4 regions of the Rhodococcus sp. PAMC28707 genome follow, and region 1 is predicted to be linked to each of the others. Evidence: riboswitches for the same ligand, from Rfam matches in the RefSeq annotation. Region 1 holds a riboswitch; each other region holds the start of a gene.
The links. A riboswitch is a leader RNA that binds a small molecule or an ion and turns the genes downstream of it on or off. The one in region 1 is predicted to bind cobalamin.
Positions count from the first base shown of each region.

Region 1 (7,137 bases):
ACAGCCTGGAAAATGGCATACTGAGCGACGCGAAGAACTTCATCAACCCGATCCCGCACGTGAGCTTCGTTCATGGTGAGGACAACACCAAGTACCTGAAGGCTCGATACGACGCCCTGGCCTCGAATCCGCTGTTCGAAGGTATGGAATACATCGACAGTCCGGACGAGTTCACGCGTCGACTTCCGCTGATGGGTGCGGGCCGGGACTTCTCCGATCCCGTCGCTCTCAACTGGAGCGACAACGGAACGGACGTCGACTTCGGTGCGCTCACTCGCCAACTGTTGAACTACCTCTCCGGGGCCGGCGCCACCGTGCATTTCGGAAACGACGTGCGCAACATCTCTAAGCAGTCGGACGGAACTTGGGACGTCAAGGTGGCAAACCTTCGCACCGGGTTCAAGAAGACGGTCAACGCCAAGTTCGTGTTCGTCGGCGCGGGTGGCGGCGCGTTGCACCTGCTCCAGAAGTCGGGCATCAGCGAGATCAAAGGCTTCGGAGGGTTTCCGGTCAGTGGTGAGTGGCTGCGCTGCACCAACCCCGAGCTCATCGCGCAGCACTCGGCCAAGGTGTATGGCAAGGCATCGGTCGGTGCGCCTCCTATGTCGGTGCCACACCTCGATACTCGTGTCATCGGGGGCAAGCCCGGTTTGCTCTTCGGTCCGTACGCCGGATGGTCGCCGAAGTTCCTCAAGGAAGGAAAGCTGACCGATCTACCTTCGTCGGTCAAGCCGGGGAACTTGATGTCGATGCTCGGAGTGGGCGTCACCGAGCTCGGACTGGTGAAGTACCTTCTGAGCGAACTGTCTCAGTCGCAGGCCGATCGCGTGGATACGCTGCGCGAATTCGCACCCAAGGTCCTCGACAAGGACTGGGAGATCGTCACCGCAGGCCAGCGGGTTCAGGTCATTCGAAAGAAGGGCCGCGGCGGAGTTCTCGAATTCGGCACCGCTGTGATCAACGCTGCAGACGGAACGATCGCGGGCCTGCTCGGTGCGTCGCCGGGTGCTTCCACTGCGGTTCCGGCGATGCTCGATGTGTTGCAGCGTTGCTTCGGCGACCGCTACGAGGCGTGGCAGCCCAAGCTCAAGGAAATGGTGCCCTCGCTCGGGGTCAAATTGGCCGAGGATCGTTCGCTGTTCCGCGAAATATTCGACTGGACCTCGCGTGCGCTCGAGCTGGACGAGTCTTCCCAACTCGCACAGCACACCGGCGTGTGATAGCAACAGGCCTATGACTACGCAAGCTGCTGCCCTCAAGCGCTCCTGGGCTTTGGACCTGTCCAACAAGACCATGTACGACCTGTTGAAGCTGCGTGTCGAGGTTTTCGTCGTAGAGCAGGCGTGCGCCTACCCCGAACTCGACGGTCGAGATCTGCTCACCGAAACGAGGCATTTCTGGCTCGAACGCGACGGCGAAGTGGTGTGCACACTGCGTCTGCTCGAGGAGCACGACAACGGAGAGAAGGCCTTCCGCATCGGGCGGCTGTGCACGCAGCGGTCGGCGCGAGGGCAGGGGCACACCACGCGTATTCTGCGTGCTGCCCTTGCCGAGGTCGGATCCTCTCCGTGTCGTATGAATGCACAGAGCTACTTGGTGGACATGTACTCGAAGCACGGGTTTCTGCCCGATGGTGAGGAAGTTCTCGAAGACGGGATTCCGCACACGCCCATGCGTCGGGGCGGCGGAACTCCTTGGGGCGAGGCGTCGGGCGGCAATAACGTCGAACGACGGTAGGGTTCGATCAACGGAGCTGATGCGGGGAAGTCCTGTGTGATTCAGGCGCGGTCCCGCCACTGTGTACGAGTAGGCCGATTGTCGGCAGCCTCGTAAGTCAGATCACCGCACAGCATCCATTTACTTTGTCCACTTCTTCGGTGGGCATCGAAAGTCCTCGGCGCGGAAACCGAGGAATGAAGGGGATCGAAAGTGCAGCAGGCCGTTGGATCTTCAGAACCCGGTTATCCGTTCAGCGCGATAGTCGGCCAAGACCAGCTTCGATTGTCATTGATCCTGTGTGCGGTGCACCCGGGAATCGGTGGTGTCCTCGTCCGCGGTGAGAAGGGGACGGCGAAGTCCACTGTCGTGCGTGCCCTCGCGACACTCCTTCCGGACATCGAGGACGATGGCGTGACACGGCCGGCCCGACTGGTAGAGCTTCCGGTCGGCGCGACCGAGGACCGCGTGGTCGGTTCGCTCGATCTGGAGAAGGTGCTTCGAGACGGCGAACGTGCATTCCAGCCGGGACTGTTGGCCGCCGCTCATCGGGGTGTGCTGTACGTCGACGAGGTGAATCTTCTGCATGATCACCTCGTCGATGTTCTGCTCGACGCGGCTGCGATGGGGCGCGTCCATATCGAACGCGACGGGGTTTCACATTCCCATCCCGCGCAATTCGTCCTCGTGGGAACCATGAATCCAGAAGAGGGCGAACTCCGACCACAGTTGTTGGATCGCTTCGGGCTCGCCGTGGAGGTCACTGCCTCACGTGACGTCGACATCCGAATGGACGTCGTACGACGTCGGCTGAACTACGAGCGCGACCCCAGTGCGTTTGCTGCTCACTACGCCGATGAGGACGCGGACATCGCCGCACACATCGTCGCGGCTCGACTCGTACTCGATCAGGTGGAACTCGACGACACCGAACTTCGTCGAATTGCGGCGCTGTGTGCATCGTTCGACGTCGACGGGATGCGAGCGGACCTCGTAGTGGCAAGAACCGCATCGGCACACGCGGCATGGCGAGGTTCGCCGAAGGTCGAGGAGTCGGACGTGCGGGTCGCTGCGGAATTGGCATTGCCGCATCGCCGCAGGCGTGACCCGTTCGACGAACCGGGGATCGACGAGAGTGCACTCGACGACGCCATGCGCGACGCGGCAGAACAGGCAGACTCCGCGAAGCCAGAATCCGGCCAGGAACCCGACGAGCCGACCGATCCCGAACCGACCGATCCCGAACCCACGGATTCAGGACCGGACCCGGATGACGACGGTGGCGGTGCACCGACACCCGACCAGGCTGATCCACCGTCCGGCAACGGATCTCGTGACCGAGATGCAGCAACGCCCGGATCGCAGTTTCGCGCGCGGTTGATGGAAGTTCCTGGCGTCGGCGAGGGAGCGCCCGGGCGTCGATCCCGGTCGCGTGCTGCGCAGGGGCGCGTCGTGCGCCCGACCACCGAGCGTGGCAAGGGACTTCACCTCATCGGAACATTGTTCGCGGCAGCCGAGGATCAAGTCGCGCGCGGACGAACTTCCGGGAAATTCAGACTCGAGCCCGCGGACCTACGCGGGGCGATTCGTGAAGGTCGCGAAGGCAACCTCATCGTCTTCGTTGTCGACGCATCCGGATCGATGGCTGCACGCGATCGGTTGTCCGCCGTGACGGGAGCAGTGCTGTCGCTACTGCGCGATGCATACCAACGGCGAGACAAGGTCGCGGTCATCACTGTTCGAGGGCGCGAGGCCGAGTTGGTTCTTCCGCCGACGTCGAGCGTCGACGTCGCTGTCACCCGCTTGCGCAGAATGAAGACCGGTGGGAAGTCCCCACTGGCACAAGGCTTCCTGCGAGCCCGCGAGGTCGTCCTTCGAGAGAAGGTCAGAGATCCGCTGCGCCGTGCGCTCGTCGTCGCGATGACGGACGGGCGAGCGACGGGCGGTGTCGATCCAGTCGGGCGCGCACGTATCGCTGCGTCGCGTCTGGCAGCCGACGGCACTGCTTCGGTCGTCGTGGACTGCGAATCGGGCATGGTCCGTCTCGGACTGGCCGCCGATTTCGCCGGGCATCTACAGGGTGGCTACGTGCGGCTTGCCGACCTTTCCGCCGAGCACGTTGCCGCCGTCGTTCGCGCAGCGGCCTGAGAGGACGAGCAATGCCACAGGGAGTACCACTTGCGGGAACAGTTCCCGACGACGGCCTGACGACGCGTCAGCGCCGCAATCAAGCACTTCTCGCCGTGCACACCGGTCCGGGCAAGGGCAAGTCGACGGCAGCCTTCGGGATGGCACTGAGAGCGTGGAATCAAGGATTCGACGTCGGAGTTTTCCAGTTCGTGAAGAGTGCGAAATGGAAGGTCGGCGAGGAATCGACGTTCAAACTGCTCGGCGAACTACACGAGACCCAGGGCACCGGCGGGGCCGTCGAGTGGCACAAGATGGGCGAAGGGTGGTCCTGGACGCGCAAGAAAGGTTCGGACGTCGACCACGCCGCCGCAGCTGCTGAAGGCTGGGCCGAAATCTCTCGAAGATTGAGCGAGGAGACGCACCGCTTCTACGTGTTGGACGAATTCACCTACCCACTCAAGTGGGGATGGGTGGACATCGACGAGGTGGTCGAGGTGCTCGTGAACCGGCCGGGTAATCAACACGTCGTCGTCACCGGACGTGACGCACCGCAGGCGTTGATAGATGCCGCTGACCTCGTCACCGAAATGACCAAGGTCAAGCATCCGATGGATGCAGGCCGAAAAGGTCAGCGCGGTATCGAATGGTGAGCCGTCCTGCTCCCGCCGTCGTGATCGCTGCGCCCGCATCAGGTAGTGGAAAAACGACGGTAGCCACCGGGATGATGGCTGCTCTCCGCGCCATGGGGGACCGGGTAGCGCCGTTCAAGGTGGGTCCGGACTATATAGATCCTGGATACCACTCTCTCGCAACGGGTTTGCCGGGCCGCAACCTCGATGCAGTGATGGTCGGGCGAGAGCGTATCGGCCCGCTTTTCCTCCATGGCAGTGCCGGCTGCGACATAGCGATCGTCGAGGGAGTCATGGGGCTTTTCGACGGCAAGATCGACATGGCAGGTGCCGGACAGGCTTCCGCGGAGGGGTCCACGGCAGCAGTGGCCGCAATGCTCGGCGCACCTGTCGTTCTCGTTGTCGACGCTCGCGGCCACAGTCAGAGTCTTGCCGCTGTGCTGCACGGGTTCTCGACGTTCGACCCGTCGGTCCGGATCGGTGGAGTGATATTGAATCGGGTCGGCAGCCCGAGACACGAAGAGGTTCTGCGTCAGGCGTGTGAGCGTGTCGGTGTTCCCGTTCTCGGGTCGCTACCGCGAATGTCGGAACTGGCGGTCCCGTCGCGGCACCTGGGACTGATCACGGCACTCGAACACGGGAGACGAGCCGGCGCAGCAGTGGACGCAATGGCAGAACTGGTGACACGCCACGTCGACCTGGCTGCCGTCCGCGCGTTGGCAAGGTCGTCGGTCACCGGTATCGCCTGGAACCCGAACGACGAAGTGGGTGAGCCCAGCGGCGCGGGTGCAGTCGTCGCCGTGGCCGGGGGCCCCGCCTTCACGTTCGGTTACGCCGAGCATGTGGAACTGCTGCGCGCTGCAGGCTCGGAGGTAGTGGTGTTCGATCCCCTCACCGACGGATTGCCGGAGCGCACGGCGGGTGTCGTTCTGCCGGGCGGGTTTCCGGAGGAACATGCCGAGCAGTTGGCGTCGAATGAGCCTCTGCTGGCGGATATCCGCCGGGCCTCGGCTGCTGGATTGCCGATCCACGCAGAATGCGCCGGTTTGCTGTACCTGGCGCGATCCCTCGACGGCCACACGATGGCCGGAGTCATCGACGCGGAAGCGCAATTCGGATCGAAGCTCACACTCGGCTATCGCGATGCGGTCGCACTGTCTGATTCGGTGTTGTTCGAGGCGGGGACTCGGGTGACGGGCCACGAATTTCACCGCACCGCGCTCGTCGACTTCGCGGCCGAACTCGCACCGGCATGGGGTTGGCAGAACCCGAGCGCAGCTGCCGGCAAACGCGTCGTCCGGGAGGGGTTCGTCCACGGTCGCGTCCATGCTTCGTATTTGCACACGCACGCGGCAGGCAGCCCGCAAGCGGTCCGAAAATTTGTCGAGGCGTGTGACCGCTTCGCGCCTGTCGATGTCTGAACCGGAGTGCGCTGGATCGTACCGCGCTGAATCGATCGTCGTCGGAGTCGGCGCGACGGCGGCTGCGACGGGCTCTGATATCGCGGCCGGGTTCGCTTCGGTGGTCAGGCCGCACTGGACCGTGGTCGCAGTGGCGACCTTGGATCGAAAGCATTCCGCAGTGGAGTCTTTTGCTCGTTCGCTTTCAGTGCCGCTGACCAAGTGGACGGCCGCCCAATTGGCTTCCGTCGTCGTGCCGGCCCCGTCCCTACTGGTCGACGACGCCGTCGGGACTCCGAGCGTGGCAGAGGCCGCAGCAGTCTTGGCGAGCGGCGGAGGCGCGCTGATTCTGGGGAAGACGAAGGTGGGTCCGGTGACTGTTGCGGTGGCGACAGCAGCGGTGCCCGAGGAAGAAGACGCCTTGCGCGCCTGACTGGAACACGTTCTAATGTTGCATGCGCTTCGGTCTCGTCCTGTTCACCTCCGATCGTGGAATAACGCCTGCGGCCGCGGCCGCAGCGGGCGAGCGGTTGGGATTCGACTCGTTCTACGTACCGGAGCACACACACATCCCCGTCAAGCGTGAAGCGGCTCATCCGCAAACAGGCGATTCCTCGTTACCTGACGATCGCTACTCCCGGACTCTCGATCCGTGGGTGTCACTGGCCGCAGCGTCTGCGGTGACGAAACGAATAGCATTGGGCACTGCTGTCGCGATACCGGTGGAGCACGACCCGATTACGCTCGCCAAAACGATTGCCTCGCTCGACCACCTCAGTGATGGCCGTGTCGTCTTGGGAGTCGGGTTCGGTTGGAACCTCGACGAATTGGTCGATCATGGAGTGCCACCTGCCAGGAGACGGACCATGCTCCGCGAATATCTGGAGGCGATGCGTGCACTGTGGGCACAGGAACAGGCGGAGTTCTCGGGTGAGTTCGTCGAGTTCGGTCCGAGCTGGGCATGGCCGAAACCTGCTGGAGGACGCCATATTCCGACGCTCGTCGGTGCTGCGGGTACAGACAAGAATTTCGCCTGGATAGTTCGATCGGCGGACGGTTGGATCACGACCCCTCGCGAGCAGGATATCGAGTCGAGGGTCGGTCGACTCCAGCAGTTGTGGCGCGACGGAGGCAGGGACGGTTCGCCGCACATCGTCGTGCTCGACTTCAAGCCCGACGCAGAGAAGCTGGCGAGATGGGAGGAAATGGGCGTGAGTGAAGTGGTCTACGGAATGCCCGACAGATCCGAGCCTGAGGTACTG
Region 1 covers NZ_CP039253.1:428,169-435,305, reverse strand. Annotated here, with positions in the region: gene mqo (malate dehydrogenase (quinone)) at 1-1,220, shown strand, start outside; gene E5720_RS01990 (GNAT family N-acetyltransferase) at 1,234-1,737, shown strand; cobalamin riboswitch at 1,718-1,866, shown strand; gene E5720_RS01985 (magnesium chelatase subunit D family protein) at 1,930-3,864, shown strand; gene cobO (cob(I)yrinic acid a,c-diamide adenosyltransferase) at 3,876-4,496, shown strand; gene E5720_RS01975 (cobyrinate a,c-diamide synthase) at 4,490-5,896, shown strand; gene E5720_RS01970 (cobalamin biosynthesis protein) at 5,889-6,308, shown strand; gene E5720_RS01965 (LLM class F420-dependent oxidoreductase) at 6,331-7,137, shown strand, end outside.

Region 2 (7,137 bases), 920 kb from region 1:
TGATCGACTGACCGTAGGTCAATTCGTTCGCATGACCGAGGGTCAGATCCTGCCGGCCGGCTTCGATGAAGCTCTCCAACATGAGACCGACAATCCCCTGCTCCCCTGCTGCGAGCCGTGCCGACACGTCCGTCACGACATCGACCTGCCTGTTGTGGTCCTTTCGGCTGTTGCCGTGGCTCGCGTCGATCACCACGCGCTCGGGAAGATTCGACTTCCGGAGCCGCGCGATGGTGTCGGCGACAGTGCCCGCATCGTAGTTCGGACCGTCGGTGCCGCCGCGCAGAATCACATGGCAGTCGGGATTACCGACGGTTCTGATCAACGCGGAATGACCGTCGAGGTCCGTTCCGGGGAAGACGTGACTCGACGCCGCCGCCCGGGTTCCGTCGACGGCAACCTGAACATCACCCTCGGTCGAATTCTTGATTCCGACGGGCATCGACAAGGCGCTGCACAGCTGCCGGTGCACCTGACTGGCTGCGGTTCGTGCGCCGATGGCACCGTAGCTGACCAGGTCCGCAATGTACTGAGGGGTGATGGGGTCGAGGAATTCGCATCCGACCGGAAGACCGAGACTCGAGATGTCGACTAGCAACTGGCGGCCCACACGGAGGCCTTCGTTGATGTCGAAGCTGCCGTCGAGATGCGGGTCGTTGATCAGGCCTTTCCAGCCGAGAGTGGTCCGCGGCTTCTCGAAATACACGCGCATGACGATGTGCAGGCGATCATCGAGTTCGGTCGCCTTCGCGGCCAATCTCCGGGCGTAGTCCATCGCCGCGGTGGTGTCGTGCACCGAGCACGGTCCGACGACGACGATCAGCCTGTCATCACGTCCGTCGAGGATGTCGACGACGCCGTCGCGGCCGCGCCGTACTACGGCGGCCACTGCGTCGTCCGCCGCATGCTCACGCCGAACGGTCCGAGGAGACAGAAGCGGACTGATACTGATCGTCCGTCGCTCGTCCAGAGCAGAATCGTGCAGAGCTGGGTCGATGGTGTCGATGTCGGTTGTCATGGAGGAAGGTCCTGTTCCCAGACCGACTCGTTCACGGTGAATCCACGCGCACTTCGAGCCGGTCCGATTCCGGCTCGTGGGGTGGGGTGTCAGCGCATGGTGTCGCTGGCTGACCCACCCGGGGCCGGCCTGCTAAACCAAAAATACGTGCGCTTCATGGGGTCGAGAGTAGCAGCCCTTTCTCCAGAGGCGACCGAGCGCCTATGCTCGTGCTTGCAGTCGGTTCGCCCGCGGCCAAGAGGAGCCCCGAAGTCCGCAACGGCGACGCAAGAGGGAACCCGGTGAGAATCCGGGATTGTCCCGCAGCGGTATGCAGGAACGACCGCCGTCTATCAAGCACTGGAGAAGCCTCTCTGGGAAGCGACGGCCACTAGGAGCTTTTCTCGAGGGTTTGTCGAGATCGCGCGCCTGCGAGTCCGAATACCTGCCTTCTGTGCTGCGCACGCCGTGCGTAGCGGTTCACCGCCCCGTGGAGTGGGCGAGTAGACCTGAACTCTCGTCTTGGGCTCAGGCGTACTCGCGCGCACGGTGGTGTTCCACCCATCACGCCATGTATCTGGAGACACACGAAGTGACATTCGAATTCACTGCGACAGTTCTCGGTTCCCCCCGAATCGGCCCGAAGCGCGAACTGAAGAAGGCTGTCGAGTCCTACTGGGCCGGAAAGAGCGATGCCGCCGCACTCGGTGCCGTCGCCAAGCAGCTACGCGAGAACGACTGGCTTTCACTGAAGGCCGCAGGGCTCGACTCCGTGCCGATCAACACCTTCTCCTATTACGACCAGGTGCTCGACACCGCAGTCCTACTCGGCGCGCTGCCCGAACGGGTAAGCGCCATCGAGGACGATCTCGATCGGTATTTCGTCGCCGCGCGTGGCAACGACACCGTGCAGCCCTTGGAAATGACCAAGTGGTTCGACACCAACTATCACTACCTCGTACCCGAGATTGCAGCGAGCACAACGTTCGCACTCCACCCGGAAAAGATTCTCGGCGAGCTGAACGAGGCTCGCGCACTGGGTATTCCGGCCCGTCCGGTGATCGTCGGCCCGGTTACGTTCCTGCTGCTCTCGAAATCGGTCGGCGGTGATGCTCCGCTGCTGGACCGTCTCGACGAAATCCTCCCGCTGTACGCCGATCTGTTGACACAGCTGTCCGACGCGGGTGCCGAATGGGTCCAGATCGACGAACCGGCTCTCGTCGCGGATCGAACCGAAGCCGAACTCGCCGCCGCCGGACGCGCCTACGACTACCTCAGCGCCGTCGAGAGACGGCCGGCAATACTGGTGGCGTCGTACTTCGGGTACCTCGGTGACGCGTTGCCCGTACTCGCCTCGACCGGTATCGAGGGTTTGTCGGTCGATCTCACCACCCCGGGAACCGTCGAGCAGGTCGCAGCGGTGCCCGCTCTGGCGAGCAAGCTTCTCGTGGCAGGCATCGTCGACGGCCGCAATGTCTGGCGGACCGATCTGGACCAGGCCCTGGCCACGCTGGCGAGCCTGTTGGGCAGTGCTGGCGCGCTCGCCGTATCGAGTTCCTGCTCGCTACTTCATGTCCCGTACACGCTCGACTCCGAGACGCAGATCGTGGATCCACTGCGCTCGTGGCTGGCGTTCGGCGCAGAAAAAGTCGAGGAGGTGACCGTGCTCGCACGTGCACTTCGCGAGGGAACCGATTGCGTTGCAACCGCACTCACCTCTGCACGGGTCGCTGCGGAATCCCGTCGCACCGACCCCCGAGTGCACGACAGTGCAGTTCGCGCCCGACTCGAGGGTGGTGTGGCAGTCGATCGCAGTCCCGCTGCCGAGCGTCGGGTGGCCCAAGCGGCTCGGCTCGATCTCCCGTCGCTCCCGACGACGACGATCGGTTCGTACCCGCAGACAACCCAGATCCGTCTCGCCAGGGCCGAATTGCGCAAGGGCGAGATCGACGACGCCGAGTACGTGCGTCGCATGCAAGCAGAGATCGCCGATGTCATTGCACTGCAGGAGAAGTTGGGCCTCGATGTTCTCGTGCACGGCGAGCCGGAGCGCAACGACATGGTGCAGTACTTCGCGGAGCAACTGCATGGCTTCGCGGCCACGGCCAATGGCTGGGTTCAGTCCTACGGTTCTCGTTGCGTGCGTCCGCCCATCCTGTTCGGTGATGTGAGCCGGGCCGGCGCAATGACCGTCGACTGGATCGCCTTTGCTCAATCACTGACGGACAAGCCGGTCAAGGGCATGCTGACCGGACCTGTGACGATCCTCGCGTGGTCGTTCGTTCGCGACGATCAACCGCTGGCCGACACCGCAGATCAGGTCGCACTGGCCATCCGCGACGAGACCGTCGACCTGCAAACGGCAGGAATCGCGATCGTCCAGGTAGACGAACCTGCCCTACGCGAACTGCTCCCCTTGCGCACAGAGGACAAGAAGGCCTACCTGGAATGGGCTGTGCGTGCATTCAAGCTGTCGACGTCAGGGGTAGCGGATTCCACGCAGATCCATACGCACCTGTGCTACTCGGAGTTCGGCGAGGTGATCGATGCGATCGTCGCACTCGACGCCGATGTGACGTCGATCGAGGCCGCCCGCTCCCACATGGAAGTCCTCGACGATCTCAATGACGTCGGATTCGATCTCGGTGTAGGTCCAGGGGTGTACGACATCCATTCACCGCGGGTTCCGAGCGTGGAGGAGATTACCGCCTCCTTGCAGGCGGCATTGAAGGCCGTTCCGGCCGCCCGCCTGTGGGTCAATCCGGATTGTGGGCTGAAGACCAGAGGTAACGCCGAGGTCGAAGCCTCACTGCGCAACCTCGTAGAGGCCGCTGCTCTGGCTCGTTAGCTTTCCAACCCTGTCCGACTTGCCCTTTCGGCTCCTGCTCGTCGCCATTTCGATCCGGTCAGGCTTCACACAAGAAGCCTGACCGGTGAAGCGGGGCGCGGTCCTTTCGCTGACCAGCACGATACGGTCGAGCGAATTCCTGGCTGGGTTTCGAGAGATCGACGTCGGTGCCCGCCAGGCCGCCTACTTCGAAGAGCAACCGACACTGGCTGGGTCGGTGCATATTTGGGGGTCCAACGGTTGCTCGGATCGTCTCCGGCAACCACGCCCGCCGTCGAAGTCCGGATCGAATTCTCTGCGATCGACCACGACCCGTGGCACCGATCAGCCGACGCGCCGACGCGGCTTTGTGATATCACGCACTCCACAGTATAAGTATGAGTCAGGTCACACAGAGTGGCCGTTTCGTCCGGGTCGTTCCGGTCGAGTCGAGATCGAATGGAGCATTCATGTCACGTACGGCTTGGAAGAGCACGGTTGCGGGCCTCGCAGTCGGTGCCTTGACGGTTACCGGTGCGTTGTCCGGCGCCGGCGCTGCCGCGGCAGACGCCGCACATCCCACGTCGAATACCGTCGTAGGCGGCAACGTGAAGATCAGCAAAGAGGTTGTCGGCGACGGCACGGTTGCGGCGGGAGGCAAAGTCACGCTTCGTACCTCGATCTCCTCCACCGGACACCCCGAGCGGTACATCAATAGAATCACCGACCGCGCTCCGGCAGGTTTCAAATACGTGCAGGACAGTGCGCGAGTGAACGCCTGGCACTTGATCGGTGGCCAAAGCTGGGAAAAGGTCACACCCTCGGTCGACGTGAACGCCAACACAGTCAGCGTTCCCGACGCGGGTTGGCTCATCTCACCGACCGGCAGTAAGACGGTGACCTTCGAGGCCACCTATCTGGCACCGAACGATGCCCAAAAGGGTGCTTTCCTCGAAACTTCGGTCGATGTCGACGTGTCGACCTTCGCATCCACGCAGAAGCTGACCGGTGTATTCGTCGAGATCCGCGATCAGAATCCCGGAGAAGCGATTACTTCCGGTTCGGCGGATCTCGGATTCGGTTCCTCGGACGGCGAGGGCGGTACCGGATCGGCAGGCTCGAGCATCATCGAGAATCCGAGCGACTTCATCGGCGATATCATCAGCAGAATCTTGCAGAACGGAACCGGTAGCTAACTACGGGCAGTAGCGAGGACAATTGCCACCGCCGCCGAAATATTTGGCCGCGGTGGCATTGTCGTCGTTCGTGCGCGCGACTCCCATGTAGGTTGCGAACAACTTAAACGTGCGCTACCTTTGTGCACGTGACCAACGAACTCGCACTCGATCGCCAGGTGTGCTTTGCGTTGTACTCGGCATCGCGAGCCACCACCGCCGCCTACCGCCCGATCCTCGACAAACTCGGGATCACCTACCCGCAGTACCTGGTACTCCTGGTGCTGTGGGAAAAGGACGGACGCGGCGTCCGTGACATTTGCACCGCCCTCGATCTCGACACCGGGACATTGTCCCCGCTACTCAAACGGCTCGAAGGCCTCGGTTTCATCGAACGTCGACGCCTCACGTCGGACGAGCGGAGAGTCGAGATCCACCTGACGGCAGCGGGCAGCGCGCTACGCAGCGAGGCGGCCGGCATACCGATGCAACTCGCCGCACAGACGGGCATGAGCGTCGACGAACTCACCAACCTCAAGAACGTTCTGGCCGCACTGGCCGAAGCACTTCACCAAGAAAAGGGATAACTGTGGCTACCATTTACACCGCCGAAGCACTGGCAACCGGAGAAGGCCGCAACGGCCGCGCTCGCAGCTCGGACGGTCGCCTCGACCTCGAACTTGCCATCCCCGAGGCCATGGGCGGCAACGGCCAGGGCACCAATCCTGAGCAACTGTTCGCTGCAGGTTACGCAGCCTGCTTCCACTCCGCCCTGCAGATGGTCGCCCGTGCGAGCAAGGCAGATGTGACGGACTCGGCTGTCGGTGCCCAGGTCGGCATCGGCCCCAACGACGCAGGCGGATTCCAGCTCGAGGTGACGCTCGAGGTGACGCTACCGAATCTTCCCCACGACGAGGCCCAGGCGCTAGCCGACAAAGCCCACCTGGTCTGCCCGTATTCCAACGCGACCCGCGGTAACATCGATGTGACCGTCACGGTCACCGAAGACTAGGAGTATCCCTTGCGCGCCAAGGAAATTCATCTCGCTTCACGTCCACACGGTGAGCCGACGCCGGAGAACTTCCGCACCGTCGAGCTCGACCTTCCCGAACTTCAGGATGGTCAGATACTCGTCCGCAACATCGTCATGTCCGTCGACCCTTACATGCGCGGCCGGATGAACGACGTCAAGTCGTACGTTCCGCCGTTCCAGATCGATGCACCGCTCGACGGCGGCGCCGTGGGCGAGGTTGTCGAAACCCGCAGTGACGCTTTCGCAGTCGGCGACGCCGTGCTGCACGGGAAGGGATGGCGGGACACCGCTATCCTCGACGGCAGATCGGCCATGAAAGTCGACCTCGACAAGGGGTCCGCTTCGGCGTACCTCGGGGCTCTCGGCCTGACCGGGCTCACCGCCTATGCCGGGCTCACCGCGGTGGCACAGTTCAAGCCCGGCGACGTGGTGTTCGTCTCGGGTGCGGCGGGCGCCGTCGGGTCACTGGTCGGCCAGATCGCCAAGGCACTCGGCGCGTCTCGCGTAATCGGTAGCGCAGGGTCCAAGGCCAAGGTTGCTCGGTTACTCGAGCTGGGCTTCGATGCCGCGTTCGATTACCACGACGGTTCGGTGACCAAGCAGCTCGCCGAGGCCGCTCCGGACGGAATCGATGTGTACTTCGACAACGTCGGCGGCGACCACCTCGAAGCTGCCATCGCGTCGATGAACAAGAACGGACGAATTGCGCTGTGCGGAGCAATCTCTCAGTACAACTCGACCGAGGCCACTCCTGCGCCGCGAAACTTGGCTCTGGCCATCGGCAAGGAACTGATGTTGAAGGGCTTCATCGCCGGCTCCTACCAGCATCTCGCTGGTGAGTTCAGCGGGAAAATGGCGACATGGCTTGCCGACAACGTCATCGAGTGGGACGAAACCGTTGTCGAGGGTATCGACAACGCGCCGCAGGCATTCATCGGACTGCTCCGCGGAGAGAACACCGGAAAGATGATCGTCTCCATCTAGAACGCCAGAGGGCAACTCTGTCGTCGCGTCTTCGTTACTGCGCTCGCGTTGCACCGACAGATCCGACGCTAGAGTTGCTCCATGGCCCGCGCACCGCTTCCCCTGCGTGACGGCCTCGGTC
Region 2 covers NZ_CP039253.1:1,348,361-1,355,497, forward strand. Annotated here, with positions in the region: gene E5720_RS06105 (3-deoxy-7-phosphoheptulonate synthase) at 1-1,018, opposite strand, end outside; cobalamin riboswitch at 1,252-1,465, shown strand; gene metE (5-methyltetrahydropteroyltriglutamate--homocysteine S-methyltransferase) at 1,590-3,845, shown strand; gene E5720_RS06115 (hypothetical protein) at 4,295-5,020, shown strand; gene E5720_RS06120 (MarR family transcriptional regulator) at 5,149-5,586, shown strand; gene E5720_RS06125 (organic hydroperoxide resistance protein) at 5,589-6,011, shown strand; gene E5720_RS06130 (NADP-dependent oxidoreductase) at 6,021-7,016, shown strand; gene E5720_RS06135 (pseudouridine synthase) at 7,098-7,137, shown strand, end outside.
Region 2: linked by a shared signal. The riboswitch ahead of metE (5-methyltetrahydropteroyltriglutamate--homocysteine S-methyltransferase) and the one ahead of E5720_RS01985 (magnesium chelatase subunit D family protein) in region 1 are both predicted to bind cobalamin.

Region 3 (7,137 bases), 2.3 Mb from region 1:
AAGGATGCAGTCGCACTCGGGGTGGCCGAGCTCGGCAGGTTGGATACGGTGGTCGCCAATGCCGGAGTGACCGAGAACGTCGGCCCGTCGTGGACGATCGACGAGACTCTGTGGGAGCGGTCGATGGCCGTCAACCTCACCGGGGTCTGGCACACCGTGCTGGCGGGCGTGGCGGCGTTGGAGGTCGCCGGCGGTTCGGTGATCATCATCAGCTCGACGGCCGGCATCAGCGCGGCCCCCGGCGCCTCGCACTACAGCGCAGCCAAACATGCGGTGGTCGGACTGGCCAGGACGCTGGCCAACGAGCTCGGCCCGCAGTCGATTCGCGTCAATACCGTCCACCCAGGCGCGGTGGACACGGCGATGACACTCAACCCGGCCACGTTCGCCCGGCTTCGCCCGGACCTTGCGGATCCAACAGTCGAGGACGTCGTCGATGTGCTCGCCGCGCGGCACCTGTTGCCGGTGCCGTGGGTGGAGTCGGTGGATGTGAGCAACGCGGTGGTGTTCTTGGCCTCGGACGAGGCGCGGTACATCACCGGTACGCAACTGGTGGTCGACGCCGGACTTACCCAGAAAGCGATGTCATGAGTGGGCGATTGGCGGGCAAGACGGCATTGATCACCAGCGGAGCCCGGGGGATCGGACGCGCGCAGGCGGTGCGATTCGCTCAGGAGGGTGCCGACCTGATCGTGGTGGACTGTTGCACCGCGGTAGTGCACTCGACGACCCCTGCCGCAAGCAGCGAGGACCTGGCGGAGACTGTCCGACAGGTCGAACTGCTCGGGCGACGGATCGTCGCCATCGAGGCCGATGTCCGCGAGCAGGGCGCGCTCGATGCGGCGTTGGCCCGCGGCGTCGGCGCACTCGGTCGGCTCGACATCGTCTGCGCCGGCGCCGGCATCAGTTCCACCGGCAAGACGATGGAGCTCTCGGCTCAGGTCTGGCAGACGATGCTGGATGTGAACCTCACGGGGATGTGGAAGACCTGCAAGGCCGCTGTTCCACACCTGATCGAGGGCGGGCGCGGTGGTTCGCTCGTCCTGGTCAGCTCCACGGCAGGCGTGCGGGGCCTGAACGGCATGGGCCACGTCGCCGCGGCCGAGCACGGGCTGGTCGGACTGATGCGATCGCTGGCGAAAGAGCTCGCGCCGCACAGTATCCGAATCAACATCGTGAACCCGCCCATGAGCACGGACGGAAGGGCGAGCCAGGACATCGCCGACGTGAGCCTGTTCCTGGCCTCCGACGAGGCCCGCTCCATCACCGGGATCACGATGCCTCTCGACATGGCCTACGCGTGAGAGCCCGGTGACCGGCGTGCCTGTCGAACCAACACACTCTTCAGAAAGAAGGAATCGATCATGACGCGAACCAATGTGGACGTGGTGGTTGTCGGAGCCGGCCTGGCCGGCCTGTACGCGATGCACAAGTTCCGCGGGCAGGGACTCGACGTCCAGGGCTTCGAAGCAGCTTCCGACGTCGGTGGCACGTGGTACTTCAACCGCTACCCGGGTGCTCGCTGCGATGTGGAAAGCGTCGACTACTCGTATTCCTTCGACGATGAACTGCAGCAGGAGTGGGACTGGTCCGAGCGCTATGCCACGCAGCCAGAAATCCTGGCATACCTCGAACACGTCGCGGACCGATTCGACCTGCGTAGCGGCTTCGAGTTCGACACCCGAGTGGTGTCCGCGACGTTCGACGAACAGGCCGCACGGTGGAACATCGTCACCGACAAGGGTGAGAAGGTGACGGCGAGATTCTGTGTGTTGGCCACCGGCGCGCTGTCCACGACGAACCTGCCGAACATCCCGGGCCGCGACAGCTTCGGCGGCGAGATCCTGCATACCGGCGACTGGCCGCGCACCGGTGTCGATTTCGCCGGAAAGCGGGTCGGTGTCATCGGCACCGGATCCTCGGGCATCCAGTCCATCCCGTTGATCGCCGAGCAGGCAGCGACGCTGCACGTCTTCCAGCGCACCCCGAACTTCTCCGTGCCCGCGAGCAACCGTCCGCTGGACGAAGAGACTCGCCGTGAGCAGAAGGCGACCTACGCCGAGCGCCGACGCAAGAGTTGGGCCAGCGGTGGTGGTTCCCCCTTCGTCTCGAATCCGAAGAGTGCGCTCGAGGTCCCGGCGGATGAGCGGGAAGCGGAGTTCGAGCAGTATTGGGAGCTCGGCGGGGTGTTGTTCGCCAAGACTTTCGCGGACCAGATGAGCGACATCGAGGCCAACAACCTGGCCCGAGGCTTCGCCGAGCGCAAGATTCGCGCCGTCATCGAAGATCAGGCTGTCGCCGACGTACTGATCCCTACGGACCACCCGATCGGGTCCAAGCGAATCGTCACCGACTCCGGCTACTTCGCGACGTACAACCGCGACAACGTCACGTTGGTGAACCTCCGCGAGGCCCCGATCACCGCCATCGACGAGACGGGCATCGCGACTGCCGGCGCGCACTACGACCTGGACATGATCGTGTTCGCCACGGGCTTCGACGCGATCACCGGTTCACTGGACCGCATCGACATCCGTGGACGCGACGGGGTACTGCTGCGTGAGAAATGGACGGCAGGACCGCAGACACTGCATGGCATCGCCGCGGCCGGCTTCCCCAACCTGTTCCTGATCACCGGCCCCGGCAGCCCCGGTGTGCTGGCAAACATGGTGCTGGGCTCCGAGCAGCACGTGAACTGGATCGCCGACGCGATCGCGTACGTCGATAGTAACGATTACGCGATCATCGAGGCAGGCGAGCAAGCTGCTGCGGACTGGATGTCCGAGTGTGCCGCCGTCGCCGCGAAAACGTTGTTCCCTCAGGCCAACTCCTGGTACATGGGTGCAAATATCGAGGGCAAGCCGCGCGTCTTCATGATGTATGCGGGTGGTTTCGGCAACTACGGCAAGAAGATCGCGGAGGTTGCTGCGGAGGGATACAAGGGGTTCGAACTCACCGTGCTCGCTGCAAGTCAGCAGTGACGTCACGGCGGGTCCGCACTGGCGACGCGGACCCGCTTGACGGTGATCTGAATCTCTCTTACTCTTTGGCAGGTATGAGATACCAAGTATCACTCAGTGATTCATGTCGACGGGTCGAGTCGGTTTGCAGACCGAAGGTGGTGCCCCGAACCTCACCTTTCGTTCGCCGGTGAATCTTCCCAAGCCGAATTTTCCATTTCCCTCTGGGTACACTCGTACATCCCGACCGAGACACCCAAAGCTGCTGAGTCGACTCGAAACTTATCTGGGGGAGTGTCATGACCATCGTTGACTCGAACGACACAATGTTCGCCGGCCGGGCAATCGCCGCGCAGTCCAAGACGGACCTGCCGCCGTCGATGGTCGAACGCATGACACTGATCCTCGACGCGTTCGGGGGTAAAGCAGCCCGGCTGACCCTCGAAGAGATTTCGGTCTGCACCCAGCTCCCGAGGTCCACCGTTCACCGCATTCTCGATCAACTCGTAAGGCTCGACTGGGTGGATCACGCTTCGGTCGGGTATGGCCTCGGTGCACGTGCGCTCGGGCTCGGCCGCGGCGACGGCGGACACAGTGAGATTCGTGAGGTTGCTGCGCCGATTCTGCACGAGCTGCACATGCAGACCGGGATGGTCGTTCATCTATCTGTTCTCGACGGATCCAAAAGCGTCTGCCTCGACAAGGTCGGTGGACGGTTCGCTGCCGCGCTGCCGTCCCGCGTCGGTGGCCGGGCCGCGTCGCACGCGACGGCCGGTGGGAAGGCGATGTTGGCGTGGCTGGATCCCGAGCATGTAGACACCTTGTTCGGCGCGACCCTTCCTCGCTTCACCGACAAGACCATCACCGAGCGGGCGGTCCTCCATCTGGAGTTGAACCGCATTCGTCAGCGCCAGGGGCTGGCGTTCGGTCTCGAAGAGGCGGTCCGTGGGATCTCATGCGTGGGGTCTGCGATTCGTGGTTACGAAGGCCCGGCCGGTGGTATCGCGCTGTGTGGAGAGACGCGGAACGCACAACTCGAGCGAGTGGCACCTTTGGTCGTGGACGCCGCTCGTGAGGTTTCGCGCACTCTGTTCCCCAAACGCGGAGCGCCCCGCAGTGCCCGCAAGGCGCCCTCGACGCGAGCGAACTGACCCCACCTCTGCACTTCTATGTGAGCTGGCGCACAATTGTCGGCAATGACTCAGTCGACAGGTCCCGAGCCTGCGCTGGCGGCAGGTGAGGATCCACGCCGCTACGCGCGGATACTGACGGCCGTCTACGACGCGACGATGGCAGGCGGCAAGGGTCCCGCCCGGCCGCGCGAGGTGATCGGTGATTCGTGGCGGCGGTTGCAGACTCTCGGTATCGATCCCGAACAAAAATCCATCTCACCCTCACTTGTAGACATCTCCGATCTCGAGCTGAGCCGTCGTGATTCGGGTCTGATCGACGTACTCGACGATCTGGCTCGAGGGCTGGAATCGGTCGTTCAGGACGGAAACAACATTCTCGTTGTGGCCGACCGTCACGGGCGGGTGTTGTGGCGCAGTGGATCTACGGCAGTGCTCGATCGCGCCGACGGACTCGGGTTCGTCGAGGGTGCCAGCTGGGCCGAGGACTCGGTGGGTACCAATGCGATCGGAACTGCGTTGGTTTCGCGCCGAGCAGTACAGATTTTTTCCGCCGAACACTATGTGCGAAGCCATCATCCATGGACGTGTGCGGGTGCGCCGATCAAGGACCCGCGGACCGGTCAGGTGATCGGCGCGGTCGATGTCAGTGGGCCTGCGAGTAGCGTGCATCCGACCACGCTCGCGCTTGTGGATGCCATTGCCCGTCTTGCTGAATCCCAACTGCGCGAGCATCATCGGCAGAATTTGGATCTGCTGCGCTCGGTCGCGGCCCCCATGCTCGCTCGGTTACATTCCCCCGCATTGGCGGTCGACGCCAACGGGTGGGTAGCGGCCACCTCGTCCGTCGCGTTGCGCACTCGAGTTCTGTTGCCCGAGGATCTGGCCACGGGGAGATTCTGGATGCCGACGCTCGGTGTGTGTGACGTCGAGCCCTTGCCCGGTGGATGGCTCGTCCGGCCGACCGGGGTGGCGGAGAGGGCATCCATCTCCGAGACCGCCGGTGCCACCACGGTCCGTATCGATCTACGCCATCCGCAGCACACGCGGGTACAGATCCGTAGCGAGGTCGGGGAATGGACACACGAGCCGACGCCGCGTCACGCAGAGATTCTCTACCTGCTGGCAGTCCATCGGGAGGGGCGGACCGCGGCACAGATGGCGGCGGATCTCTTCGGAGACGGCGGAAGGGCGATCACCGTCAGGGCGGAAATGTCGCGTCTACGCAAGCAGCTGTCCGGTGTGGTCATGACCCAGCCCTACCGGTTCGACGCGTCGGCGACCGTCGAAATTTTGCTGCCGGAGGACATCAGCAGATTGCTGCCGCATTCTTCGGCACCCGCGGTTCGGTCACGACGTATCAGCTGACGGAATGTGTGGGCCTCGGTAGGCGCGCTCGACCGCTGCCGAAGCCTCTCGTGCATACTGCTGGACGAAGCACTTAGCAAGCCAGTCGTAGGGGGAAGCCGGTCGAAATCCGGCGCTGACCCGCAACGGTGGGCTGTCTCCTCTCGTGGAGATGGCAAGTCCGATTACCCAGCGGCTGTGTGTGCGACACCTATTCGTCGTGGTCTACGAATCGGCAGTCCTGCGCGTGGTTGATTTTGCTGCGCGTCGACTCTCAATTTCGTGGCTCTGAGCTCCAAGTGAGGTTCATATGTCACCATCTACTCCCTCCATCGTCCGAATTGTCGCGGTCGGTTCTGCAGCCGCGTTGCTCTTCGCGGGCTGTTCGCGTGGCGACTCGATAGACGCCACCTCGGCCGCGGCGGCGTTCGACGAGCCGGTCACCATTTCCAATTGCGGCCTCGCCCAGCAGTTCGATGCCCCTCCGCAACGCATCATTTCCATGAACGACCACGTCACCGAGGTGCTCATCGAGATGGGTGCCGCGGATCGGATCGTCGGGATGGGCTATCAGAACGCCACCCCGACTGCGGAGACGGCAGCTGCATTCGAACGAATCACCGGCCTCGCCGACGAATACCCGACGAAAGAACAGATCCTCGATCTCGACCCGGACCTCGTCGTGGGCGGCATGCGAAGTGCCTTCAACGACAAGAAGGGCCGCTCCCGGGAATCGTTCACCGACGTCGGCGTCGCGACGTTCCTGTTCTCCGAGTATTGCGGATCGGGATTCCCCGACATCGGGATGCTCGAGAAGGACTACACCCAACTCGGTGAAATCCTGGGAACCGAGGACGCAGCGAAAGACGTCACCGACGGCGTCGTGTCGGGGCTTGATGCAGTAAGCGAGAAATTGACCGGCGTGGCTCCGACCCCGACGTTCTTCTACGACTCCGGTGAAGACGTTCCCTCGACCATCGGGGGCGTCGGCGTCGGGCAGGTCATCGCTGACTACGCCGGGGCGGAAAACATCTTCCCCGAAGGCGAGCGGCCCTACCTGGACACGACGTGGGAGATCATCGGCGAACGCGCACCACAGGCGATCGTCGTCCTCGACTACGGCGATACCTCCGCGCAGGGCAAGATCGACTTCCTGAAAAGTCAACCGATCATGGCGACGACGCCTGCCGTCCAACGCGACAACTTCATCGTCGTACCGCTCGACGACTTCTTCGAGAGCCCGCGACTGGTGACGAGCGTGGACACCATCGCACGCGCACTGCACCCGGACCGGTTCCAGGACTGATGGCCACCGCCGTCGAAACCCGCACTGCGCCTTCCGAATCCACGTCGACTCGACGCTCACGCTTTCCGCTCGGCGTAATTCTTGCACTGCTGATCGTCGGTCTTCTGGCTGCAATCGCAGCGGCAGCATCGTTCGGGTCGGTACGGATTCCCGTCGGTGACGTCTGGGCGATCGTGATGCACAAGGTGATGCCGGGAACGTTCGAATCCTGGTGGACCGAGGCCCGCGCAGTGATCGTCCTCGACTCCAGACTTCCGCGGTCGTTGACTGCAGCGGTCGTCGGTGCCTCGCTTGCTATCGCGGGCGGTGTCGCACAGGCCGTCACACGTAACCCGCTTGCCGATCCGTATCTGCTGGGAGTGTCCTCGGGAGCGGGCTTCGGCGTCGTGTTGGT
Region 3 covers NZ_CP039253.1:2,696,785-2,703,921, forward strand. Annotated here, with positions in the region: gene E5720_RS12200 (mycofactocin-coupled SDR family oxidoreductase) at 1-591, shown strand, start outside; gene E5720_RS12205 (SDR family NAD(P)-dependent oxidoreductase) at 588-1,304, shown strand; gene E5720_RS12210 (NAD(P)/FAD-dependent oxidoreductase) at 1,365-2,981, shown strand; gene E5720_RS12215 (IclR family transcriptional regulator) at 3,260-4,111, shown strand; gene E5720_RS12220 (GAF domain-containing protein) at 4,157-5,458, shown strand; cobalamin riboswitch at 5,500-5,649, shown strand; gene E5720_RS12225 (ABC transporter substrate-binding protein) at 5,748-6,743, shown strand; gene E5720_RS12230 (iron ABC transporter permease) at 6,743-7,137, shown strand, end outside.
Region 3: linked by a shared signal. The riboswitch ahead of E5720_RS12225 (ABC transporter substrate-binding protein) and the one ahead of E5720_RS01985 (magnesium chelatase subunit D family protein) in region 1 are both predicted to bind cobalamin.

Region 4 (7,137 bases), 1.7 Mb from region 1:
CAACACGAAGTCGTCTTCGCCGCCGGCCGGAGCTCCCTCTTCGACGACGTTCGACAACGCGCGTTGCGCGCTGTCCACCGCAGCATCTGCCTCGTTCTGGCGCGCCTCAGCAGCCTTGACCTTCGCCGCCAGTTCGGACGACCCTGCCAACAACGCAGGACGCTCCTCCGCTGACGCCTTCCCGACGCGTTTGCCGAGGGCCTTCTGCTCGGCGCGGAGCTGATCGCCGGCAAGCACTGCGGCCCGTCGGGACGCATCGGCGCCGAGGAGCACGTCGACTAGCGCGGGATCTTCCCCACGGGTGTGCTGTGAGGCACGGACGACATCGGGATTCTCACGAAGAAACTTCAGGTCGATCACGAGGAAAACCTTACTTGCCGAGCAAGACCAGGTAGTCCTCGCGTCCGAACATGCGCGCCGCGTCGATCGCCGACGGATGACCACCGTGCGGATCCGCTCCGCCCTCGACCAGCTCCCGCACCACCTCGTCCTCCCCCTTGAAGACCGCGCCTGCGAGCGGCGTCTGGCCCTTCTCGTTCGGCCGATTCACATCTGCACCCTGGCCGACCAGCATGCGAACAGTGCGCGGGTGACCGTGATAGGCCGCCAGCATGACCAGGGTGTCCCCCGCCTCGTTGTTGAGGTCGACCGGCACTCCGGCGTCCAGATATATCTTCAACGACTCGGCATCACCGTCGCGGGCCATCGTGAACAGTCGGCCCGCAAGCTCGGCGATGTCAGCACTGGTCTCCTCGGGGTCTGTCATAGGAACCGAAGATACTCGGGCATGATGGAGTTGATGTCCACCAGCGATCCGGTTCGGCCGGGGAAACCCACAACGACACGCAACCCGCGCACAGTATCGGCGCACGGTGCGCGTCGAGGACTCGCCTTCGTCGCTGTGGGGGCCGTCGCGGCTGCTGCGATCACGCTCTCCGTGTCCGGTGGCTTCTCGCAACCGGAGAAGATCGCCACCCACTCGGCCGCCGGGCCTGCGACGTCGGGTGCCGTCACGGCCAAGACGTTCGGTTCGGCCGATCCAGGCACGTGCCTGCAGTGGACGCCTACCGACGACCCCGAAACCGACCGACAGGACCTCACCGAAGTCTCCTGCGCCGACCCACATCGATTCGAAGTAGCAGCCGACGTCGATCTGAGTGCCTACCCCGGGCTCGAGTTCGCTCCGAACTCGGTCTACCCGGGAGCGCAACGGTTCGGACAGCTACGCGACGAGCATTGCGTCGATGCCGTCGACGACTATTTGGGTGCCAAGTTCGATCCGAGCGGCAAGTTCAGTGTCGGCCTGATGTTCCCCAGCCAAGCAGGATGGGCATCGGGCGAACGAACATTGCGGTGTGGAATCCAGAAGTCCACGAACACGGGAATTCCGCAGGAGATGACCGGCTCGGTGCTCGACCTGGATCAGTCGAACGTGTGGGAGCCCGGCACCTGCATCGGCATCCTGCAGAACGTGCCCGCCGATCCGGTCGACTGCAGCGCGCCCCACGCCTTCGAGGTGGTCTCCGTCGCAGACCTGAGCCAACAGTTTCCGAACGGAATTCCCAACGAGGCCGACCAGGACGCCTACCTCACGACTGTCTGCACCGACGCCGTGAACGCATACCTCGGCTCCCCAACCTCCCTGCGGGACAAGACGCTGACGCTGTTCTGGGACAACATCGACGTGACCAGTTGGCTGGCTGGTAGCCGTCAGGTCAGCTGTTCGATAGGAAGTGAGCTCGACACGGGCGGGTTCGCGACGATCGTCGGATCGGCACAGGGCGACATCCTCATCAACGGTCAACCGCCGGTACCGCCGCCGTCGGCCCCGGACGGTCGGGCACTTCCGACGCCGCTGCCCGGTGCCGCCCCGATCACGTCGGGAGGATGACATTCCTACCGACATGAGCCGCGCCGACTTCGAAAACGCTGTCGGCGACGCCCTCGACACGCTTCCGCCGGACATCACCGACCGCATGGACAACGTCGTCATTCTCGTCGAGGAAGAGCACCCCACCGAGAACATCCTCGGCCTGTACGAGGGGGTCGCGCTCACCGACCGCTACGAGTACAGCGGGCATCTACCGGACGTGATCACCATCTACCGTCGTCCGATTCTGGATATGGTCGACGACCCCGAGACCGCTCGACGAGAGATCGCGATCACCGTCGCCCACGAGGTAGGGCACCATTTCGGCATCGACGACGAGCGCTTGCACGAACTGGGTTTCGGGTAGTTCCCCGCCGCTTGAATGGTCGATTTCAAGACATCTGATCGTATGAATGGACCATTCAAGCGGGCTGGGGTGGGCCCGAACCAACTGGGCGCTGAAGCGGGCTGGGGTGCGCTGAACTCGAGAGCTACGCCGTAATCGACTCGCGCGCCTTGCCGACAGCCCGATCGGTGAAGAATGCGAATGCCAACCCGAGCGCGATCCACAGCGTCGCCTGCGTCGCCAGCGAAGACAGTCGGAACTCCCACAGCAGTGTGGCCGGGAAGTCCGCGCCGACCTCGTTGATCGTGGGCAGCAGTACATATCCCAGGCCTACCACGACGAGGAACGCCGCCAGCGGAGCCGCGATCCGAACGGCAAGCGAACTGTGCGACGCCACCGTTTTCGCGACGTAGATTCCGATTGCTACCGCCAACAACCCGAGAACAACAGAAGCGAGCCACAGCCAGGTGCGCTGATTGATGGTGTCCGGGTCGCCCACAGCAGGTGGATTGGCCGGATATTTGAAGAACGGGACAGCTTCGATTGCCACCCAGCCGAGCGCGCCGACAGCGAGGGCAAGTGTGGACCCGGACAGCGAGGTGAACCGCCGAGCGTAGTGCAGCACCGTCGCGAAGATGGCACCGAGCGCGAGCCCTGCCAGCCCGGTTGCGAGGAACAGCCCCGCACGTTGGCCGTCACGGCTTACGAGTGCATCTTCTTCGTCGTGCGAGTGTGCGCCCGGAGTTACTTCGGCGTGCTCGGCTGCACCTGCCGCCTCTTCGATGGCGATGGCCGAATTTACGTGAGGCTCACCGATGACGAACGCGATGGTGCCCGCGAGCAGACCTGCGATGAGACCCGCCAGGAGTCCGCGGACGAGCAACTGAAGATAGGTCCCCTGCAAGGTGGTCACACGCGGGGACGTCGCGGTCAGTGACACGGGAGACCCAGCAGGTGGCGTCCGTCGTGCATCAGTTCGTGCATGTACATTCCACTACGTGAAATGGCGCCCTGGTCGAAACCGACCAGGTAGAGCACGACGAATGCGAGGAGCACCACCGCCGCGACGACGACTGCGAGGGCAGCCGACTCCGTGGCGTTGCTGGGATTGTGAACGATGGCCATGATGGAATGCCTCCTGGGATTATGCGTCCCTTTCGAACCGAAGCGATGTGTCAGTTTTCTGGCTCTCGGAACCGCTGAGGTCCGATCACAGTGGCGCAACCGCTCCGGATTCACACCGGAATTGCCTGTACACATCGCGCTTACCCGCGAACTCTGGCACCGATATCAGCCCGGTGTCAATCGGAACCAGGGTGCGATGAGCCCATGGGTGGAGAGGAGTGCTCGATGCCGTCGACAGTGACGCGGCTCTCGCTGGTCAGCCATGGCACGACCGAGGCAATGCGCCGTGCCAGGTTTCATTCGGACGAACCGGTCGATTCGGGCGGGCTGAAGCGGCTGGAGGAACTCACGTTCGACTCGGACGCCGAGATGACGATGATCGCCCCGGAGCGGCGAACTCGACAGACTGCGGCGGTCCTCGGCGTAAAGGGAGCCATCGTCGCCGACCTCGCCGACCTCGATTTCGGCGAATGGACCGGCCGAACGATGGATGACCTCGACGAGTCCGAGCTGCTGGGGTGGCTCACCGACACTTCCACCGTCCCACCATGTGGTGAATCGATCGACGCACTGTTCGACCGCGTCGGGCAATGGATGAACAGGGTGGCGACCGAGCGTCGTCGGCTGCTGGCGGTCACGCATCCTGCTGTCGTCCGCGCCGTCGTCGTCACAGCACTCGACGCGCCGTCGTCCTCGTTCTGGCGGGTGGACATCCCACCCGCGACGGTGACGAATCTGAACTTCCGAGGTGGGCGATGGACCCTTCGGTCTGCGGCAGAAAAAATCACCTGAGCTTTTTTACGCGGAGTGGAACCGATTGCCCAGTGCCGTCGTCAAAGTTCTACGAGAGCGAAATTTTCGCTGCGTGACGAAGGAGTGGGGTTATGCCCGGAAATGTGCGCGTCGACCCGGTTGCCCTCGAGGCCGCCGCCGCCGAGTTGGATGCCCTCGCAGCTCGGCTCCAGGCGAGTCTGACTGCCGCATCGCTACCCATTCAAGTCACACCCTCCGGCAGCGAGGAAGTCTCACTCCTCGCCAATCGCTACTTCGTTCGCGCTGCGGGTTCGTTCACTCCCGCTGCCACCGACGCCATCGGCGAACTGATCGAGGCTGCTGCCGCACTGCGGGCACAGGCGTCCGCGTACCGAGATGTCGACTTCGAACACGGTCGGGCACTGACAATCTGAAGAGCTGACTATCCACAAGCACTGACGGGGCTGAGTAAATGACGGGGGAGATGTTGTGACACTGGGCGTAACGGGGGTCGTGTGGCTACCACGCACTGCAACAGTAAATTCAGGGGCGTTGCTGCTGGGAACCGGTCCGGCCCCGCTGATCGGTGCCGCGAGCGCGTGGGGGTCGGTTGCGGCCGCCTATACCGACGCATCGATCACAGTTGGTCGGGTCATGGCTGTCCTCGCGGCCGGCTGGGAAGGTGAGGCGGCCAATGCGGCCCAAGCTCGCTTCGGCGGATTTTTGGCGTGGACGCAGGGTGCGGCAACGCGTGCCACCGAGATCAGCGGACACGCTCTCGCCGAGGCTGCGGCCTATACGACTGCGGTCGCTGCGATGCCGAATCCGGTCGCGATAGCTGCTGTGAAATCCGCCAAAGTTGCCGCGTACAGCTCTGGTGGCGCACTGAACGGCAGCGCCGAAGCACTCGAAGTTGCAGACCAGTCACTAGACGTTCAGGCTGCGATCGTCATGGACGCCTATGAAGCTGCGACGACGCCGCTGGCCATGACGGTCTCGTTCGATCGGCCGCCCGAGATCGTCAACGACACGTCCGGTGGCACCTCCGGGCCCGACGGCAGTATCGCCAAGGGCACCTCCTACGAGGAAACGAAAGCCTTCGGGTTCAGCGCTCACACCTCACCCGCTCAGGCGGTCATCGCCGCAGCTACAGCAGCAGTTCAGAATCCTGCGTTGGTGGCTGCCGCGGGGCAGGTGGCCGGCTCTGCGGGTTCGATCGCCGGCTCCAGCGTCACCACCGTTGCTTCCGCGGCCACCAACGTCGGCGGATCCGCGGTGTCGACGTTCATGAACTCACAGAACCCTTCGCAGGGCTCGGCGGGATCACCGCTCGCGGGTGCAGGCAGAGCCGATGCTGGAGCACCGGGTTCGGCGGCAACGCGAGCAATGTCCTTCGGGTCCATCGGTTCCACCGGGTCAGCGGGCACCGGCGGGGTCGGCTTCGGCCGGGTGTCGGGCGGTCTCGGTAGCACCGCGTTCGGGGCTCCCAACGGACCGGGGGGCGCGTCCTCGGTGGCAGGCAGTGAGCGCGTTCTTGCAGGCGCCAACGGCTCGGGTGTGTTCGGAGCGGGCGCGAACGATGCTGCAGCCACGGCCCGTGGTGCCGGTGGGCCGGCATCGACGGCCGGGGCTCAGGGTGACGAAGACGAAGAGCACCGGACGCCTGGTTATCTGAAGCAATTCGAGCACTTCGGTGACGGCCGCACCGTCGCACCGTCGGTCATCGGCGCGGAACCGACATGGAACGACCGTTGATCGACTTGGGGACTCGACCTCTCGGCCACACCGTTCCCTCCGCCGAACTCGACGCCGATCAGATGGACTACCTCGTCGAGGCCCTCGGAATCGTCGAGCTACCGGTAGTGCTGGACGTGTTCCCGCGGTTCGATGGGGCTGCCGAGCGAGCGGCGGCACTTCGACGTGGGTACGACGGTCTCGATCACGACGGATTGTTGCCCAACGGGCGCGTTCATCCCGACCTCGAGATGTGGTTGCGTATTCTGGATCGACCGCGGTGGTTCATCGCTGCGCGACTGATCAACAGACCCTTCACCAACGATTCTTCGATGACCCGGATCGCTTTGGCGTCCAACGAGAGCGGTTCGGTTCTCGCAGTAGCTTCGGGTGGATGGCTCCGCATACGCGCTTCGGTCGGGGCTCCGGCGCAGGAACTGCTCGATGCACTCGGCGTGAAAAGACCGTTCGAGTTTCACGGAATCGCCGCGGAGACAGATCTTCTGGCGGAGGCGCTCGACGGCGCACCGACCGATCGCGTCGCCACTGCTGCGAGACTCTCCTACATCGGAATCGAGGACTCGGCAGCTGCCGACGTCGCCGCAGCCATGAGCACATGCTCAGCCCACGCCGAGATCACCTCGGTCACAGTCGGTTCCGGAATTCGGACCGTCGGACAGAATCCGGTGGCGTTCTTCGACACTCGGCGTGGCCGGATCGTGGCGACGTCGAGCATGGCAGCGGACGGCCGACAGTGGACGTCGTTGTCGCCTGGTTCGGATGGACGCGTGCGATCTGCGATCGAGGAGCTCATCACGGGCGCGGCCGGTTGATCAGCGCGGTCAACTGATCGGATCGTCGAGTGTGCGGCTGCCTTTGCCTTGAAATGGCAGAACGAAGCTCCCCCAGCGGACGCATGCCCAGCCGCCGCCGGCAAGTGGTGCAAGCTCGACGGTCCCGGTGTTGTCGAGGTGGTTGTCTGCGGCGAATGCGCCGTCCACACCGCCCAATACGCCACCGACCAGTCTGATGGCAGCACCGTGCCCGACCACCACCACATCTCGTGGATCATCCTCGAACAGGTATTGCTCGCGTAGTTGCTCGAGGACCGGCACGTACCGGTCGAGAACGCTGCGACCGGTCTCGCCTCCCGGCACCTGGGCGTCGAGATCACCGCGGTGCCAAGCGCCGTAAACGGCGGTGAATCCGTCGTGCGCTTCCTTGTCGGTGCGGTCTTCCCAATCGCCTGCGGAGGCTTCTTGCAGGCCATCACGCTCGACCATCATCGAGGACGTCGCCAGCGCTATGT
Region 4 covers NZ_CP039253.1:2,132,290-2,139,426, forward strand. Annotated here, with positions in the region: gene serS (serine--tRNA ligase) at 1-360, opposite strand, end outside; gene E5720_RS09635 (ankyrin repeat domain-containing protein) at 371-766, opposite strand; gene E5720_RS09640 (septum formation family protein) at 800-1,891, shown strand; gene E5720_RS09645 (metallopeptidase family protein) at 1,905-2,237, shown strand; gene E5720_RS09650 (CbtA family protein) at 2,362-3,120, opposite strand; gene E5720_RS09655 (CbtB-domain containing protein) at 3,147-3,341, opposite strand; cobalamin riboswitch at 3,373-3,511, opposite strand; gene E5720_RS09660 (histidine phosphatase family protein) at 3,567-4,133, shown strand; gene E5720_RS09665 (PE domain-containing protein) at 4,226-4,528, shown strand; gene E5720_RS09670 (PPE domain-containing protein) at 4,584-5,849, shown strand; gene E5720_RS09675 (ESX secretion-associated protein EspG) at 5,834-6,661, shown strand; gene E5720_RS09680 (histidine phosphatase family protein) at 6,671-7,137, opposite strand, start outside.
Region 4: linked by a shared signal. The riboswitch ahead of E5720_RS09655 (CbtB-domain containing protein) and the one ahead of E5720_RS01985 (magnesium chelatase subunit D family protein) in region 1 are both predicted to bind cobalamin.